2 regions of the Acidovorax sp. GW458-11-26-14-TSB4 genome follow, and region 1 is predicted to be linked to the other one. Evidence: predicted binding sites of a transcription regulator. Region 1 holds the regulator's gene; the other holds the start of a gene.
What was found. The regulator FNR, encoded in region 1, switches genes on or off when oxygen is low (the NO sensors DNR and NnrR bind a similar motif). The targets are predictions, from matches to a motif close to TTGATNNNNATCAA.

Region 1 (7,092 bases):
GGGCAGCGCGAAATGGTCCATGCCCACATACACATAGCCCGCATCCATGAACTGCTGCAGCGAGCGCGACAGCATGGCCACCTTGGAGGGCGCCGCCGGCAGCTCGGCCTGCACGATGCGCCGCTGCGGCTTGAAGCGCTCGGGCAGGTGGGCATAGGCATACAGGGCAATGCGGTCGGGCCGCAGCGCCTTGACCTGCTCCAGCGTGCGATCAAAGGACTCGGGCGTCTGGCGCGGCAGTCCATAGATCAGGTCCACATTGACCGACTCGAAGCCCAGGCTGCGCGCCGCTTCGACCAGCGCGAACACCTGCGCGGCCGGCTGCATGCGGTGCACAGCCCTCTGCACGTCGGCGTCGAAATCCTGCACGCCAAAGCTCAGGCGGTTGAAGCCCAGCTCGGCCAGCACGGCCAGGCGCTCGGCCGTCACGGTGCGCGGGTCCACCTCGATGGAGTACTCGCCACCCGGTGCAAAGGCAAAGCTGCGCTTGAGCACGGCCATCAGCTCGCGCAGCTTGTCATCCGACAGAAAGGTGGGCGTGCCCCCGCCCAGGTGCAGCTGGCTCACCACCTGGCCGGTGCCGCAGTGGGCCGTGTGCAGTTCCACCTCGCGCGCCAGGTAGCGCAGGTACACATCGCCCCGGTCGTGGTGCTTGGTGATGATCTTGTTGCAGGCGCAGTAGTAGCACAGCGACTCGCAGAACGGAATGTGCACGTACAGCGACAGCGGCAGCGCCTTGCCCGGCGTGCCGGCCTTGCGCTGGTCCAGGGCCAGCACATAGTCGTTCTCACCAAAAGCCTCCACGAAGCGGTCGGCCGTGGGGTAGGAGGTATAACGGGGGCCCGGCACGTCGAAACGGGTCAGGAGTTCGGGCGTCACAGCGGTCATTTCGGGGGAATTCCTTATTGAGAACCTGCTGACGCCTTATTTCGGGTCGCGTTGGGGTGCAATCGGGATGAGTGCGGGTGCAAGGTGCGCCGCATGGGCCCATGCCCATGCAAGCGACTTGCGCCCACAATCGCCCGATTTCACCCCAACCCCTCGGGCAAGTGCCTTGTCAGGCGGTCTGCGTCGTTGCAGCGCTTGCCAATAGCTGAACTATTGGCTGCGCACTGCGCCTAGCAACCCATCCTGACAAGGTACTTGCGCGACCCGAAATAAGGCGTCAGCAGGTTCTTATGAACTTTGCCGCAGCTCCCGTCCCCCGTCCTTGACCTGGATCAAGTGTTGAAAGGCCCACAGGGCCCACAATTTGATGCATGTCAGCCACCACCACGCTCCACCCTGCGGATGCGATCCGTTCGCTCCCCCAACCTGTTGCTGCTGCGCCCATGAACCCGCTCACCATCAAAGTCGCCTGCTCCAACTGCAACCTGCGCGAACTGTGCATGCCCGTGGGCCTGAACGACGCGCAGCTGGAACGCATCGATGAGATCGTGGCCACGCGGCGCAAGGTCAAGCGCGGAGGCACGCTGTTCCGCAATGGCGAGACCTTCACCTCGCTGTACGCCATCCGCACCGGCTTCTTCAAGACCTGTGTGGCGACCGAGGACGGGCGCGACCAGGTGACGGGCTTCCAGATGGCGGGGGAGATCATCGGCCTGGACGGCATCGTGAACGACCACCACACCTGCGACGCCGTGGCGCTCGAAGATGCCGAGGTCTGCGTGATGCCGTTTGACCGCATCGAGGAACTCTCGCGCGAGGTCACCGCCCTGCAGCACCATGTGCACAAGATCATGAGCCGCGAGATCGTGCGCGAGCACGGCGTGATGCTGCTGCTGGGCAGCATGCGCGCCGAAGAGCGCCTGGCCGCCTTCCTGCTGAACCTGGTGCAGCGCCTGCATGCGCGCGGGTTCTCGCAGTCGGAGCTGGTGCTGCGCATGACGCGCGAGGAAATCGGCAGCTACCTGGGCCTCAAGCTCGAAACCGTGAGCCGCACCTTCTCCAAGTTCGTCGAGGAAGGCATCGTCGAGGTCAAGCAGCGCCATGTGCGCATCCTGGATACGGACGCGCTCAAGCGCATCGTGAACTCGCAGACGTGTAGCTGAGCCGTCAGGCGTTCAAGCCTGGACCTGCAGGCGGGCCAGCACCTCGGTCTTGCCGCTGCGGTCGGCCCGCAGGATCAGCGCCTCGCCCGAGCTGGTGTTGCTGCTGGCCAGATCGGACAGCACGAACATGTGCGTGAACCAGGCCTCGAAGCTACCGCCCCGTGCCGAGGCGGCCACCAGCGCCTGGCGCAGCTCGCGCAGGTGGCTGGTACCGGTGGTCTCCGGCGCGCCGCGCGGCGAGCCCAGCGCGGGCCACACCTGGGGCGCGGCGAATGCCAGCGTGGCACTGTCGATGCAGCGGCACCACGGGCTCGAAAGCACCTTGGCCGGCTGCAGCTGGCGCTCCTTGAACCACGCCCCCGTGCGCCGCGCCTGCTCGCGCCCCTCTTCGCTGAGGTTGCGCTGCGTGCTGCAGTCGCCTAGGCGAAACCCCGGTGGATCGAAGGTGCCGGGCGCCAGCGCATGGCGGAATGCGGCCACCACCCCGCCCTTGCGCAGCAGGGCCTCGGCCTCGGTGTCCTGGGCGGCCCAGGCATGCAGCGTGGTCCACGCCAGCCCTGCGCCCAGCAGGGCGCGCCGGCCAACCACCGCCTCAGGCTGCGGGCTGGAAGGCATAGCCATTGCCCGATACAGCCATGCGCCCGAATGCCGGGAACGGGAAGTGGAAGCCCCCCAGCATGGCATTGCTGGCGGTAATGCGCTGGAACACCTCGCGCCGCACCTTGCGCGCGGCCTCGGCGTCCATGTCGAAGGTCACGGCCCAGTCAGGGTTGCGTGCGAACAGGGCCGGCACATTGGTCAGGTCGGCCACGTAAAAGAAGTTCTGGCCGGCGGACTTGAGCTCGAACAGGGTGTGGCCCGGCGTGTGCCCGTAGGCCGCCACGGACTGGATGCCTGGCGCCACTTCGGTGCCCGCGCCGAACTGCACCAGCGTGTCGGCCGGCATGGTTGCAAAAGTGCGGCGCACGTTCTCGAAGGCGCCCTTCATGCCTGCAGGGGCGGCCGCCATGCGGGCATCGTCCATCCAGAAGGCATGCTCGGCAGCCGGCACCAGCACCTTGGCCTTGGGGAAGGTCAGCGCGCCCGCCTTGTTGCGAATGCCGTTGATGTGGTCGCCGTGGTAGTGGCTGATGAGCACGGTGTCGATGTCATCGGCCTTCAGGCCTGCAGCGGCCAGGCTTTCCAGCAGCTTGCCGGTGGTAGGCCCGCCGAACTCGCCCAGGCCCGTGTCGATCAGGATCTTGCGCCCGCCTGCGACCACCAGGAAGGGGGTGTAGGGCACGTCGATGTAGTCCGTGGGCAGGCCCTGCGAGGTGAGCAGCGCGCGCACTTCGGCCAGCGGCGCGTTCTTCACGAACTCCTCGCCCAGCGGGCGGCGCGTGATGCCATCGACCAGCGCCACCACCTCCACATCGCCCACCTTCATGCGCCGAAAGCCGGGGTTGGGCAGGGTGGGCGTACCGAAGTTGGGCGCGTTCTGCGCCCACACGGGCACGAACGAACCCGCAGCGTACAAGGCAGGGGCGGCAAGCCCAGCACCCAGGAAATGGCGACGTGACAGCATGAAACTCTCCGGTATTGAGTTGAACTGATGGGTTTTCAACTGTAACGGGGAGTGGCACGATGGCACCAGGCCCGCTGCAAACCAGTAGGGGCCATGGGGTCTTGCCAGGGTGGGGTTCAGTCCAGGGTGATGCGCTGGGCCTTGATCAGCTTGTGCCACCGGTCCGTCTCGGTGCGGATCAGGTCCGCATACTGGGCCGGCGTGCTGGCCACGGGCTCGATGCCGAAATCGATCAGCTTTTGCTTGACCGCAGGCTGGTTGATGGCGGCAGCCACCTGCTTTTGCAGCGAAGCCACCACATCCGCCGGCGTGCCTGCGGGCGCGACGATGCCCACCTGGGCAGACGCCTCGACGTTCTTGAAGCCCAGCTCGGCGAAGGTCGGCACGTCGGGCAGTTGCGGCAGCCGCTTGGCGCTGGCCACGGCCAGGGGGCGCACCTTGCCGGCCTTGATGAAGGCGCCGCCGGCGGCCAGGTCGACCATCATGGCGGGGATCTGGCCGCCGGCCAGGTCCGTGAGCGCCGGCGCAGCGCCGCGGTAAGGGATGTGGGTCATGAACAGGCCGGCATCGACCTTCAATAGCTCCATCGCCAGGTGGTGCGGGCTGCCCGCGCCGGCCGAGCCGAAGCTCATGGCGCCGGGCTTGGCCTTGGCCTTGGCGACGAAGTCCTTGGCGTCCTTGAAGTCGGCACCCGGGTTGACCACTAGGATCATCGGGAACCTGCCCATCAGCGTCACCGGTACCAGGTCTTTGCTGGGGTTGTAGGTGAGCTTGCTGTACAGCGCGGGGTTGAACACCATGGTGCCGTTGTCGGCCGACAGGATGGTGTAGCCATCGGGCGTGGAGCGGCCCGTCTCGACGGCGGCAATCGCCGTGTTGCCACCGGGCTTGTTGTCGATCAGCACCGGCTGGCCAACCTGCGTCGACAGCTGCTGCCCCACCGTGCGCGCAAGAAAATCGGAGCCGCCGCCCGCCGGGTACGGCACCAGCCAGCGGATGGCCTTGGCCGGGTAGGCAGTTTGCGCGCTGGCCGGGGCAGCCCATGCCAGCAGCGCCGGCAAGGCCAGCATTCCGGCAATCAAGCGTCGATTCTTCAACATTTCCATACCTCGCAGGTTAATATCTGCGTGATGTTACTCCGCTATGCGTAATGCCACGGGGCAGCGTTTACCCTAGGTTTCCAAGCATGAACACACCTTCCTCCACCGTCCGGGTGGCCGACCGCCGCCAGCGCGTCCAGTCGGCAGAAATGGGCCTGAGCGTCCTGAAGGCGCTGACCCGCCTGGGCGGCGCCGCCAGCCTGACCGCGACCGCCGCCGAGGTCGACGAGAGCCCCGCCAAGGTGCACCGCTACCTGGCCAGCCTGTGCCAGCAGGGCTTTGTCGAGCAGTCGCCCACCAACCAGCACTACTACCTGGCCCAGGAGTCCATCGCCATTGGCCTGGCCGCCCTGCGCCAGTGCGACCCGATCCGCCTGGGCGAGGCCTCCCTGCAGCGGCTGCGCCAGGCGCTGGAAGTCACCGCCTTCCTGGCGGTGATGGGCAACAAAGGCGCCACCGTGCTGCGCATGGAAGAGCCCACCCTACCCGTCACGGTGAACATCCGCGCGGGCTCGGTGCTCTCCACGCTGTGGTCGGCCACGGGCCGGGTGTTTCTGGGCTTTTCCAACGACCGGCTGGTGATCGACATGGCCGAGCAGGAGCTGTCCGAGGCGTCTGCCGAGCGCCGTGCACAGCTCGACGGCACGCGGCCGGTGGAGCAACTGCGCCAGCAGGTGCGCGCGCGGGGCTGGGCCATGGCCAATGACTCGCTGCTCAAGGGCATCAGCGCACTCGCCGCGCCGGTCTTCGACGCCACCGGCAACGTCTGTGCCTGCCTGACCACGCTGGGGGCCACGGGCGGTTTCGACCTGCGGCCCGATGGCGCCATCTGCCCCGCCTTGCTGCAGGAGGCGCGGCTGATCAGCCGCGCCATGGGCTACCAAGGGAGCTAGGGTAAACCCGTAATTTCTCAATCATATTGCGTAATACATTTACGCAAAAGGAGATACACAATGACTACCCCCGCCAACGGCTCCCGCTGCCCGGTCGACCATGCCGCGATGGCTGCCGCCCTGAAGAGCCCCACGGGCTGCCCGGTGAGCGCGCGTGCGGCGGCATTCGACCCGTTTGCCCCCAGCTACCAGCAGAACCCGGCCGAGGTGGTGCGCTGGGCGCGCGAGGAGGAGCCGGTCTTCTACAGCCCAGAGTTGGGCTACTGGGTGGTGACGCGCTATGAGGACGTGAAGGCGGTGTTCCGCGACAACCTCCTGTTCTCGCCCTCGGTCGCGCTCGAAAAGATCACGCCCGCCACCGACGAGGTGATGGCCATCCTGAAAAGCTATGGCTTCGCGATGAACCGCACCATGGTCAACGAGGACGAGCCCGACCACATGGCACGCCGGCGCCTGCTGATGGATGCTTTCATGCCCGAGCGGCTGATGGACTACGAGCAGCCCATCCGCGACCTAGCGCGCCAGTACATGGACCGCTTCGTGGACAAGGGCCGCGCGGACCTGGTGGCGGAGATGTTCTACGAGATTCCGCTGACCATCGCGCTGCACTTCCTGGGCGTGCCGGACGAAGGGGCCGAGCAGTTGCGCAACTTCGCGGTGGCGCACACCCTGAACACCTGGGGCCGGCCCACGGCGCAGGAGCAACTGGAGATCGCCCACAACGTGGGCCGCTTCTGGCAGACCGCCCAGGGCATCCTCGACACCATGATGGCCCAGCCCGAGGGCCAGGGCTGGATGTACGACTCGATCCGCCAGCACCACGCGCACCCGGACATCGTGACCGAGTCCTACCTGCGCTCGATGATGATGGCCATCCTGGCCGCCGCGCACGAGACCACGTCGAACGCCACGGCCAATGCCTTCATGACCCTGCTGTCGCACCGTGAGGCCTGGGAGGAGATCTGCGCACAACCCGCGCTGATCCCCAATGCGGTGGAGGAATGCCTGCGCGTGGCGGGCTCCATCATCGCCTGGCGGCGCATGGCCACGCGCGACACCGTGGTCGGCGGCGTGGAGATCCCCCAGGGCGGCAAGCTGCTGCTGTTCCAGGCCTCGGCCAACGCCGACGCCAGCCATTTCGAGGACCCCGACCGCGTGGACCTGCACCGCGAGAATGCGGTGGAGCACCTGACCTTTGGCTACGGCGCGCACCAGTGCATGGGCAAGAACATCGGGCGCATGCAGATGCGCATCTTCCTTGAAGAATTCGTGCGCCGCCTGCCGCACATCCGGCTGGTCGAAGGGCAGCAGTTCGAGTTCCTGTCGAACACCTCGTTCCGCGGGCCCTCGGCGCTGTGGGTGCAGTGGGACCCCATGCAGAACCCCGAGCGCCAGGCGGACAAGGCACAGGCCGTGCTGGCCAAGTTCCAGATCGGCCCGCCACCCAAGGATGGCATTGCCCGCGCGGTGGTCGTCAAGGACAA
Region 2 (7,092 bases), on a different contig from region 1:
CGCACTCGGCCGTGGAGACCATGGACAGCCTGCACGCGCGCGGCGTGCGCATGTCCATGGACGACTTCGGCACCGGCTACTCATCGCTGAGCCAGCTCAAGCGCTTTCAGATCTTCAAGCTCAAGATCGACCAGTCCTTCGTGCGCGACCTGGGCGATGACGGCAACGACCGCGCCATCGTGAGCGCCATCATCCGCATGGCCCAGGCCCTGGGCATGCGCACCACGGCCGAGGGCGTGGAAACGCCGGAGCAACTGGCCTTCCTGCGCGAGCAGGGCTGCGACGAGGCCCAGGGCTACCTGTTCAGCCGGCCGTTGCCGGCCGACGAGCTCGAACTCTTCTTGCGCCAGTACCTGCCAGCGTAGCCCTCCCGCGGCGTCAAGACAGCGGCTGCACCGCCTGCGCCAACTGCACGCGGTGTTTGCCGGAGCGCTTGGCCTGCAGCATGGCCTCGTCCGCCTCGGCCAGCAGCTCCTGCGCATCGAGCCGGCCCTGCGACAGCGCCACCCCGATGCTCATGCCCACCTGCACGGGCGCGCCGCCGGCCGGCAGGTGCACGGGCTGGCAGGCGGCCTGCATCAAGCGATCGAGCACGGCCCGCCATTCGTCGCCCGCCACCGGGCTGAGCACCAGCACGAACTCGTCGCCCCCGATGCGCGCCGCCGTGTCCGATGCGCGGATGCTGCCGGAAATGCGCCGGGCCAGCTCGACCAGGAGCTGGTCGCCCGCATCGTGCCCGAACCGGTCGTTCACGGCCTTGAACCCATCCAGGTCGGCAAAGCACACTGCGACCTCGTGGCCGGCGCGCTGCGCCGCCGCCAGGGCCTGGTGCAGGCGGTCCACCAGCAGCAGGCGGTTGGGCAGCTGCGTGAGCGCATCGTGGAAGGCCACATGGGTGATCTGCGCATGCGCGCGCTTGGCCGCGGAGATGTCCACCGCCATCCAGAAGGTCTCGCTGTCCGACAGGCGCACGCCGCTCAGGTCCACCCAGATGGCTTCTCCGCTGCTGTGCTGCAGGCGAACGTCGGTGCGGTAGTTCTGCCCCTGGCGCAGACGCAGCGCGGCGGCCTCCTCCACGTGGCGGTAGTCTTCGCCACGGGCATACAGGGTCTGCACCTCGGCGCCCTCGAGCTCGTCGGGCCCTCGGCCCAGCATGCGCTCCATGGCGGCGTTCTTCCAGGTGATGGTGCGGCCGCTGAGCTTGACCATGCCCACCAGGTCGCTGTTGAGCATGGCCGACTGTTCGTGCAGCAGGGCCTGCACCTGGCGCAGCGCCTCGTGCTGCGCCGTCACATCGACCGCCACGGTGCGGCTCATCAGGAAGTCGCCCTGCCCGTCCTGTCCATCGCGCACGGCCGTGGAGTTGATGCGCACGAAGCGGCGCGCGGCGCCCGGCGGCGCCAGCTCGACCTCGATCTCGGGCGCCCGCTCCTGCAGGGTGAGCATGAGAAAGTGGTCATGGAAGCGCTGGCGGTGCTCTCCGTGCAGCAGCTCGCCAAAGCGGGTATGGGAATCCAGGGGCGTGCTGCCCAGCCATTGCTGCAGGGTGGCATTGATGTGAACGACACAGCCATCGGCATCGAGCGAGAAATACCCGCAGGGTGCATGGTCGTAGAGGTCGCGCATGCGCGCGGCGGACTCTTCGACACGCTGCAAGAGGCGCTTCCTGTCGGTAATGTCCCGGGCGGAGCCGAAGATCAGCAACCGCCCGTCGATGTCCACCGCATGCCAGTGCAGATCGACGTCGATGACCTCGCCGTCCGCCCGCCGGTGCTGAACCTCGACACGCTGCCGGTCACCATCACGCACTTTGGCCAGCCAGCCGCGGATGGCTGTTTCGTTCTGGTTGGCATCCCAGCTGGACACATGCCGGCCCTGCAGCACCTCCCGGGAGGATCGGTGCATCTGCGCGAAAGATTCACTCATCTCGACCAGGTGGCCCTGCTGGTCGATGATGTGGATGCCATCGCCGGCCACGCGCAGCAGGATCTGCGTGCGCCGGCTCTGCGCCTCCAGGGCGCGCAGGGTGCCCAGTTCGCGCTGCCCCAGCCGGTAGACCACGATGGCGGCAGCGCAGCTGAGCAGCCACATGAGCCCCGCCATCAGCGACAGGGTGCGAGCCTCCTGCGCCAGGGGCTGGAAGAAATGCTGGTTGTTGAGCCCTGCAAAGACGATGAACGGCCAGCCCTGCACTTCACGGTAGGCGACGGTCCGCTCCACTCCATCGGTCGCGGAAGCGGCCGTGTAGACCCCGGATGAAGGCTTGTTCGCCAGGGCAGCCCGCAGCTCGTCGGAGACCTGGGTCGATCCGATCTCGACGTGGACCTCGTTCCCGGGCGACATCCATGCCACGAAACGCAGATCCCGCGTCCTGAGCGTGATGGCGTCGCGCTCACCCAGCTCGTAGCCGTGGAACATCTGTGCAAAGTGGTCCACCCGGATGGTCGCGTACAGGACCCCTGCGAACTGACCATTCACGCGCAAGGGGCGCGCGATGACGATCACCCAGTTGCCCGAGATCTGCGACACCACGGGCCGGGAGACGATGGGATCGCCCGAAGTGGCCTGCCGGGCTTGCTGGAAGAAGGCTCGGTGCGAGATGTCGGCCGCCGGCGCCCCGGCCTCCAGGTTGCCCCACCGCACCGCCCCCTTCTCGTCCGCCAGGCGAAAGCCCTCGGCGCCCACGAGCAGGATGCGCCGGTCATCGAGCAGGCGCTGGATGTCGTCGTCTGCCATCCGCGAGCCATACCCACTGCGCAGGAGGTCGTCCAGCGTCATCCTGAGCACCGCATCGATCAGGCCCAGTTCAGAGCCCACATTGGCACCGGTGATCGCCACCAGGCTTTCCGCCGTGGTGCGGGCGCGCTCCTCGTGGTTCTGCCGCGAAGAAGACAGCACCCACAGCACCAGGGCCCCGAGCAGCAAGGCCAGCAGCATGTTGGCCACGATCAGCAGCGCGCGCAGCCTGCGGCCGGGAGGCTCGGCGCTCACGGATGCGGGTGGGGAAATCTCGGCCATGGCCCATGCTAGCGCAAGCCAGGGCCCCGAAATACCGGGCCTTCCCCTGCCCTCACCGGCTTGCTGCTGCACGAGGGCGCAAGCGCCTTTGATGCACATCAAGGGGCCCGGCGGCCGCCGGTGGTCCACTCACCTCCATGCCCGGCCTCTGCACCGGGCGCGGAAACGCTTTTTTTTACCGATGGAGAAATCAAAGATGATGACCAGGAACACCGCCGCCGTGCTGCTCACCGCCGTGCTCGCCGGCCCGGCATCCGCCGCCACCTGCGACGTGGAGATCGAGGGCAACGACGCCATGCAGTTCAACAAGCAGAGCATCGCCGTGCCCGCCAGCTGCAAGCAGTTCACGGTGAAGCTCAAGCATGTGGGCAAGCTGCCCAAGACGGCCATGGGCCACAACTGGGTGCTGGCCAAGGCGGCCGACGCCCAGGCCACGGCCACGGACGGGATTGGCGCAGGCGCGGACAAGGCCTATGTCAAGGCCGGCGACACCCGTGTGATCGCGCACACCAAGCTCATCGGCGGCGGCGAAAGCGATGCCGTGGCCTTCGACGTGGCCAAGCTCAAGGCGGGCGAGGCCTATGCCTGGTTCTGCTCCTTCCCCGGGCATTCCAGCCTGATGAAGGGCACGTTGACCCTCACCAAGTAAAAGGACGCCCGGCGGCTGGGCGACACGTCAGAATCGCGGGTTGGGAACACGAAGGAAGGCCCCCGACCCATGAGCATCGTTGTCTACTGGCTGGAAGCGCCCGGCATGCCTGCCATGCAGGCCTTTGAGGGTGGCCAGCTGGTCCCCGCACTGCAGTTGTGCGAGGAAAAGCGCAAGGCCGGAAAGCGCCACGTGAGCCTGTCCACCGAACTCGCGGACAGCGTGGGGCGCGCCGGTGTGAGCACCGTCGACGCCAGGCTGCTGCCGGACGGCACGCCGTACGACTGGAGCAAATCCCACCGGGGCGCAGGGCCCCAGAAATGACGCTGCCGCAGCACCCGGCCCACCCGGGGGAGGGTATGCCTGCGGTGCCCCGCCCCGCCCTGCTTGCGCAGGTGCTGCGCACGGCGCCCCGCCGCTATCGCCTGCCCGGCCAGCCGGATGCAGGGACGCAGGCCGGCCCCGCGGCCGCCATGGCCCTGGCCATCGAACGCGCGCGCCAGGCCCTGGCAGAGGCACGGCAGCCCGATGCCGCCACGCTGCAGTCGTTCCTCGATGCCCTGGCCCGCCTGATCCGGGAGGCGATGCGCACGGACGAGGGGGACGCAGCCTACCAGGCCCTGCTGCTCGCAGGCCGGGTGCCGCAGGTGCAGGAGTACATCGACCTACAGAACCATGCCGAGCAGGACCGCCGGCAACTGCGCGCGGGCGCCAATGCCGTGGCACACCCGGCCAGGCGCCAGCACCTGGGCCCCGGCGCGCTGCGCGAGGCCCTGGAGCGCCTGCACGCCCAGGCGGATTCGGCGCAGTGGGCTGCGCTCGGCGATACGGCGCAGGCCGTGCAGGCCATGGCACCGTCTGCCGGAGATGCGGCACTGCAGCGCGGCCTGTCCCGGCTGCTGGACGGGCCTGCACTGGCCCGTCTGCAGCGCTCCACGGCGCTGGAAGAAGACCCGCAGGTGCAGGCCTACCAGCGCCTGCGCGACCGGCAGGGCCCCCGCCCGGGCACGGCCGAGGCCGCCGCCTATGGCGACACGGCGCAACAGCGCGGTGCGGCCATGGAGGCACTGGCCACCCGGGCCCTGCAGGCCCTGGCGCATCGGCTGGACAGGGCAGACGGCACCGGCGGTGCCTGGCGCGTGGTGACCTCGCTGCGGGTGCCGCCCTCCATTCCCGCCAGCGCCGAGCGCGCCAAGAGCGAGTGGGATGCCGTGCTGCTGCGCCAGGCACCGGGCACCGCAGGCCAGCCGCCGGCCTGGGACGTCTGCCTGCTGCTGGAGGCCAAGGCCTCGGTGGATGCGGTGGCCAGTGATTTTTCGCGCCTGCGGCGCGGCCTGCGCCTGCTCGGCCATGCCGACGCGGGCACGGTGTACACCTTCCTCTGCCGGGAGGGCGAAGTGCTGCTGCGCGGCGCCTCCCTGAGCGCACTGGACGGGCCGGAGACCGATCTGCCGGCCACGGTGCTCTACTGCACCGACGCCCCCGCCCCGCAGACGCCCCACCTGCTGGCCGCCGCCAGCCGCATGCAGCTGCTCGGCGCCCCGCAGAGCCTGGCGTTCGCCAGCGCGCTGGCCGAGGGCCGGCAGGCCGACGTGGGGGACCTGGAGCCTGTCTGGCAGGCCCTGCTGGAATCACCGCAGTGGGAACCCGTGCGCGAGCAATACCCCGCGCTGCGCGGCGTGCGCGAGCTGATGGTGCACGTGGACGACCTGGCGCTGGCCGTGGGCGCCTGATCACCCGGACCGGGGTGGTGACGGCAGGGGCGGCGGCGGGCGGCCCAGCTCCTCGAGCAGGCGCGGCACCAGCACATTGCGCGAGGCCGCGGGCCATACCCCGTAGGCCTCGGACTGCCACCCCGAGCCGGCCAGCGGCCGGAACACCGCGCCCGGCAGGGCGCAGTGCCGCATGGCATCGGGCACCAGGGCCACGCCCATGCCCTGGGACACCAGGGACACCACGGCCAGCCAGTGCCGCACCTGCATGCGCACCTCGGGGTAGAAGCCGGCGTCGGCACAGACCGAGAGGATGCGCGCGTGGTAGTCGGGCGAGGCACTGCGCGAGAACAGCACGAAGGGCTCGTCCTTGAGCTGGCCCACCGCCACCGCGCGCTTCCTGGCCAGCGCATGGCCTGCGGGCAGGCAGGCGACGAAGGGCTCCGACACCAGCAGGCGGCAGTCGAGCTCGGCCGGCACCCGGTGCGTGTGCGCGAAGCCCAGGTCCAGCCGGTCGTGCAGCAGCTCGGTCATCTGCTCGGCGGAGTTGAGCTCGGTCAGCGTGACCCGCACGGCCGGGTGGGCGGCCTGGAAGCGCCCCAGCGCCTGCGGCAGGCCGCGGTACAGCATGGAACCGACAAAGCCGATGCGCAGGCGGCCGGCAGCCCCCTGGGCCACCTGGCGCGCCTCGGTGGCGGCCTCCTGCGCTGCCTGCAGAAGGCTGTGCGCCGAGGCCTGCAGCGCCTGCCCCGCGGGCGTGAGGCGCACCGCCTTGCTGCTGCGCTCGAACAGCTGCGCGCCCACCGAATCCTCCAGCTGGCGGATGGCCACGCTCAGCGGCGGCTGCGAGATGGCCAGGCGCCGGGAGGCGCGGCCGAAGTGCAGTTCCTCGGCCAGGACGACGAAATACCGCAGGTGGCGCAGTTCCATCGCAAACCCTTCAATGATATTCAAATCGGAATGAACAAGACCTAATCAATATTAGACAGAAATTGATCACCAGCCAAGAATCGCGGCAAAGGAGACAGACACGCCATGCCCACCCGCTCTTCGCCACCCGATGCGGCAGCCCCCAGCCACCCCGTGCCCGACCGCCATGGCGCCAGCCTCTACGCCAGCGATACCGAGCTGCACCGGCTGCTGGCCCTGTACCTGCCGGCCGACCTGCTGGCGCACATGCGCCCGCACTTCGAGCGGCTGGGCGCACTGGCGGGCGGCGTGCTCGACGAGTTGGCCGGCACCGCCGACCGCAACCCGCCCACCCTGTCGCTGCGCACGCGCACCGGCATCGACCGGCAAACGGTGCACAAGCACCCGGCCTACGTGGAGATGGAGCGGCTGGCCTTCAGCGAGTTCGGCCTGGCCGCGATGTCGCACCGCGAGGAGACACTGGGCTGGAAGGGCCGCATGCCGCCGCTGGTCAAGTACGTGCTGACCTACCTTTTCGTGCAGGCCGAGTTCGGCCTGTGCTGCCCGGTGTCCATGACCGATTCGCTGGCGCGCACCCTGAAGAAGTTCGGCAGCCCCGAACTGGTCGCGCGCTTCCTGCCGCGCCTGCAGCACCTGGACTTCGACCGCGTGGCCCAGGGCGCCATGTTCATGACCGAGCAGGCCGCCGGCTCGGACATCGCAGCCACCGGCACGCGCGCCCACCTGGATGAACAGGGGCAGTGGCGCCTGACCGGCGACAAGTGGTTCTGCTCCAACCCCGAT

Region 2: azu (azurin) is a predicted target of FNR. The motif match lies at 3,107-3,120, and genes of this name have one in related genera.

What each region holds. Positions count from the first base shown of each region.
Region 1 covers NZ_JBWKYR010000024.1:15,318-22,409, reverse strand. The annotation lists gene hemN (oxygen-independent coproporphyrinogen III oxidase) at 1-888, opposite strand, end outside; gene fnr (fumarate/nitrate reduction transcriptional regulator Fnr) at 1,332-2,051, shown strand; gene AC07X5_RS28225 (histidine phosphatase family protein) at 2,064-2,666, opposite strand; gene AC07X5_RS28220 (MBL fold metallo-hydrolase) at 2,644-3,615, opposite strand; gene AC07X5_RS28215 (Bug family tripartite tricarboxylate transporter substrate binding protein) at 3,732-4,715, opposite strand; gene AC07X5_RS28210 (IclR family transcriptional regulator) at 4,802-5,608, shown strand; gene AC07X5_RS28205 (cytochrome P450/oxidoreductase) at 5,669-7,092, shown strand, end outside.
Region 2 covers NZ_JBWKYR010000005.1:279,112-286,203, forward strand. The annotation lists gene AC07X5_RS13850 (EAL domain-containing protein) at 1-365, shown strand, start outside; gene AC07X5_RS13855 (sensor domain-containing diguanylate cyclase) at 379-3,018, opposite strand; gene azu (azurin) at 3,215-3,667, shown strand; gene AC07X5_RS13865 (hypothetical protein) at 3,737-3,991, shown strand; gene AC07X5_RS13870 (3-deoxy-D-arabino-heptulosonate 7-phosphate synthase) at 3,988-5,400, shown strand; gene AC07X5_RS13875 (LysR family transcriptional regulator) at 5,401-6,309, opposite strand; gene AC07X5_RS13880 (acyl-CoA dehydrogenase family protein) at 6,415-7,092, shown strand, end outside.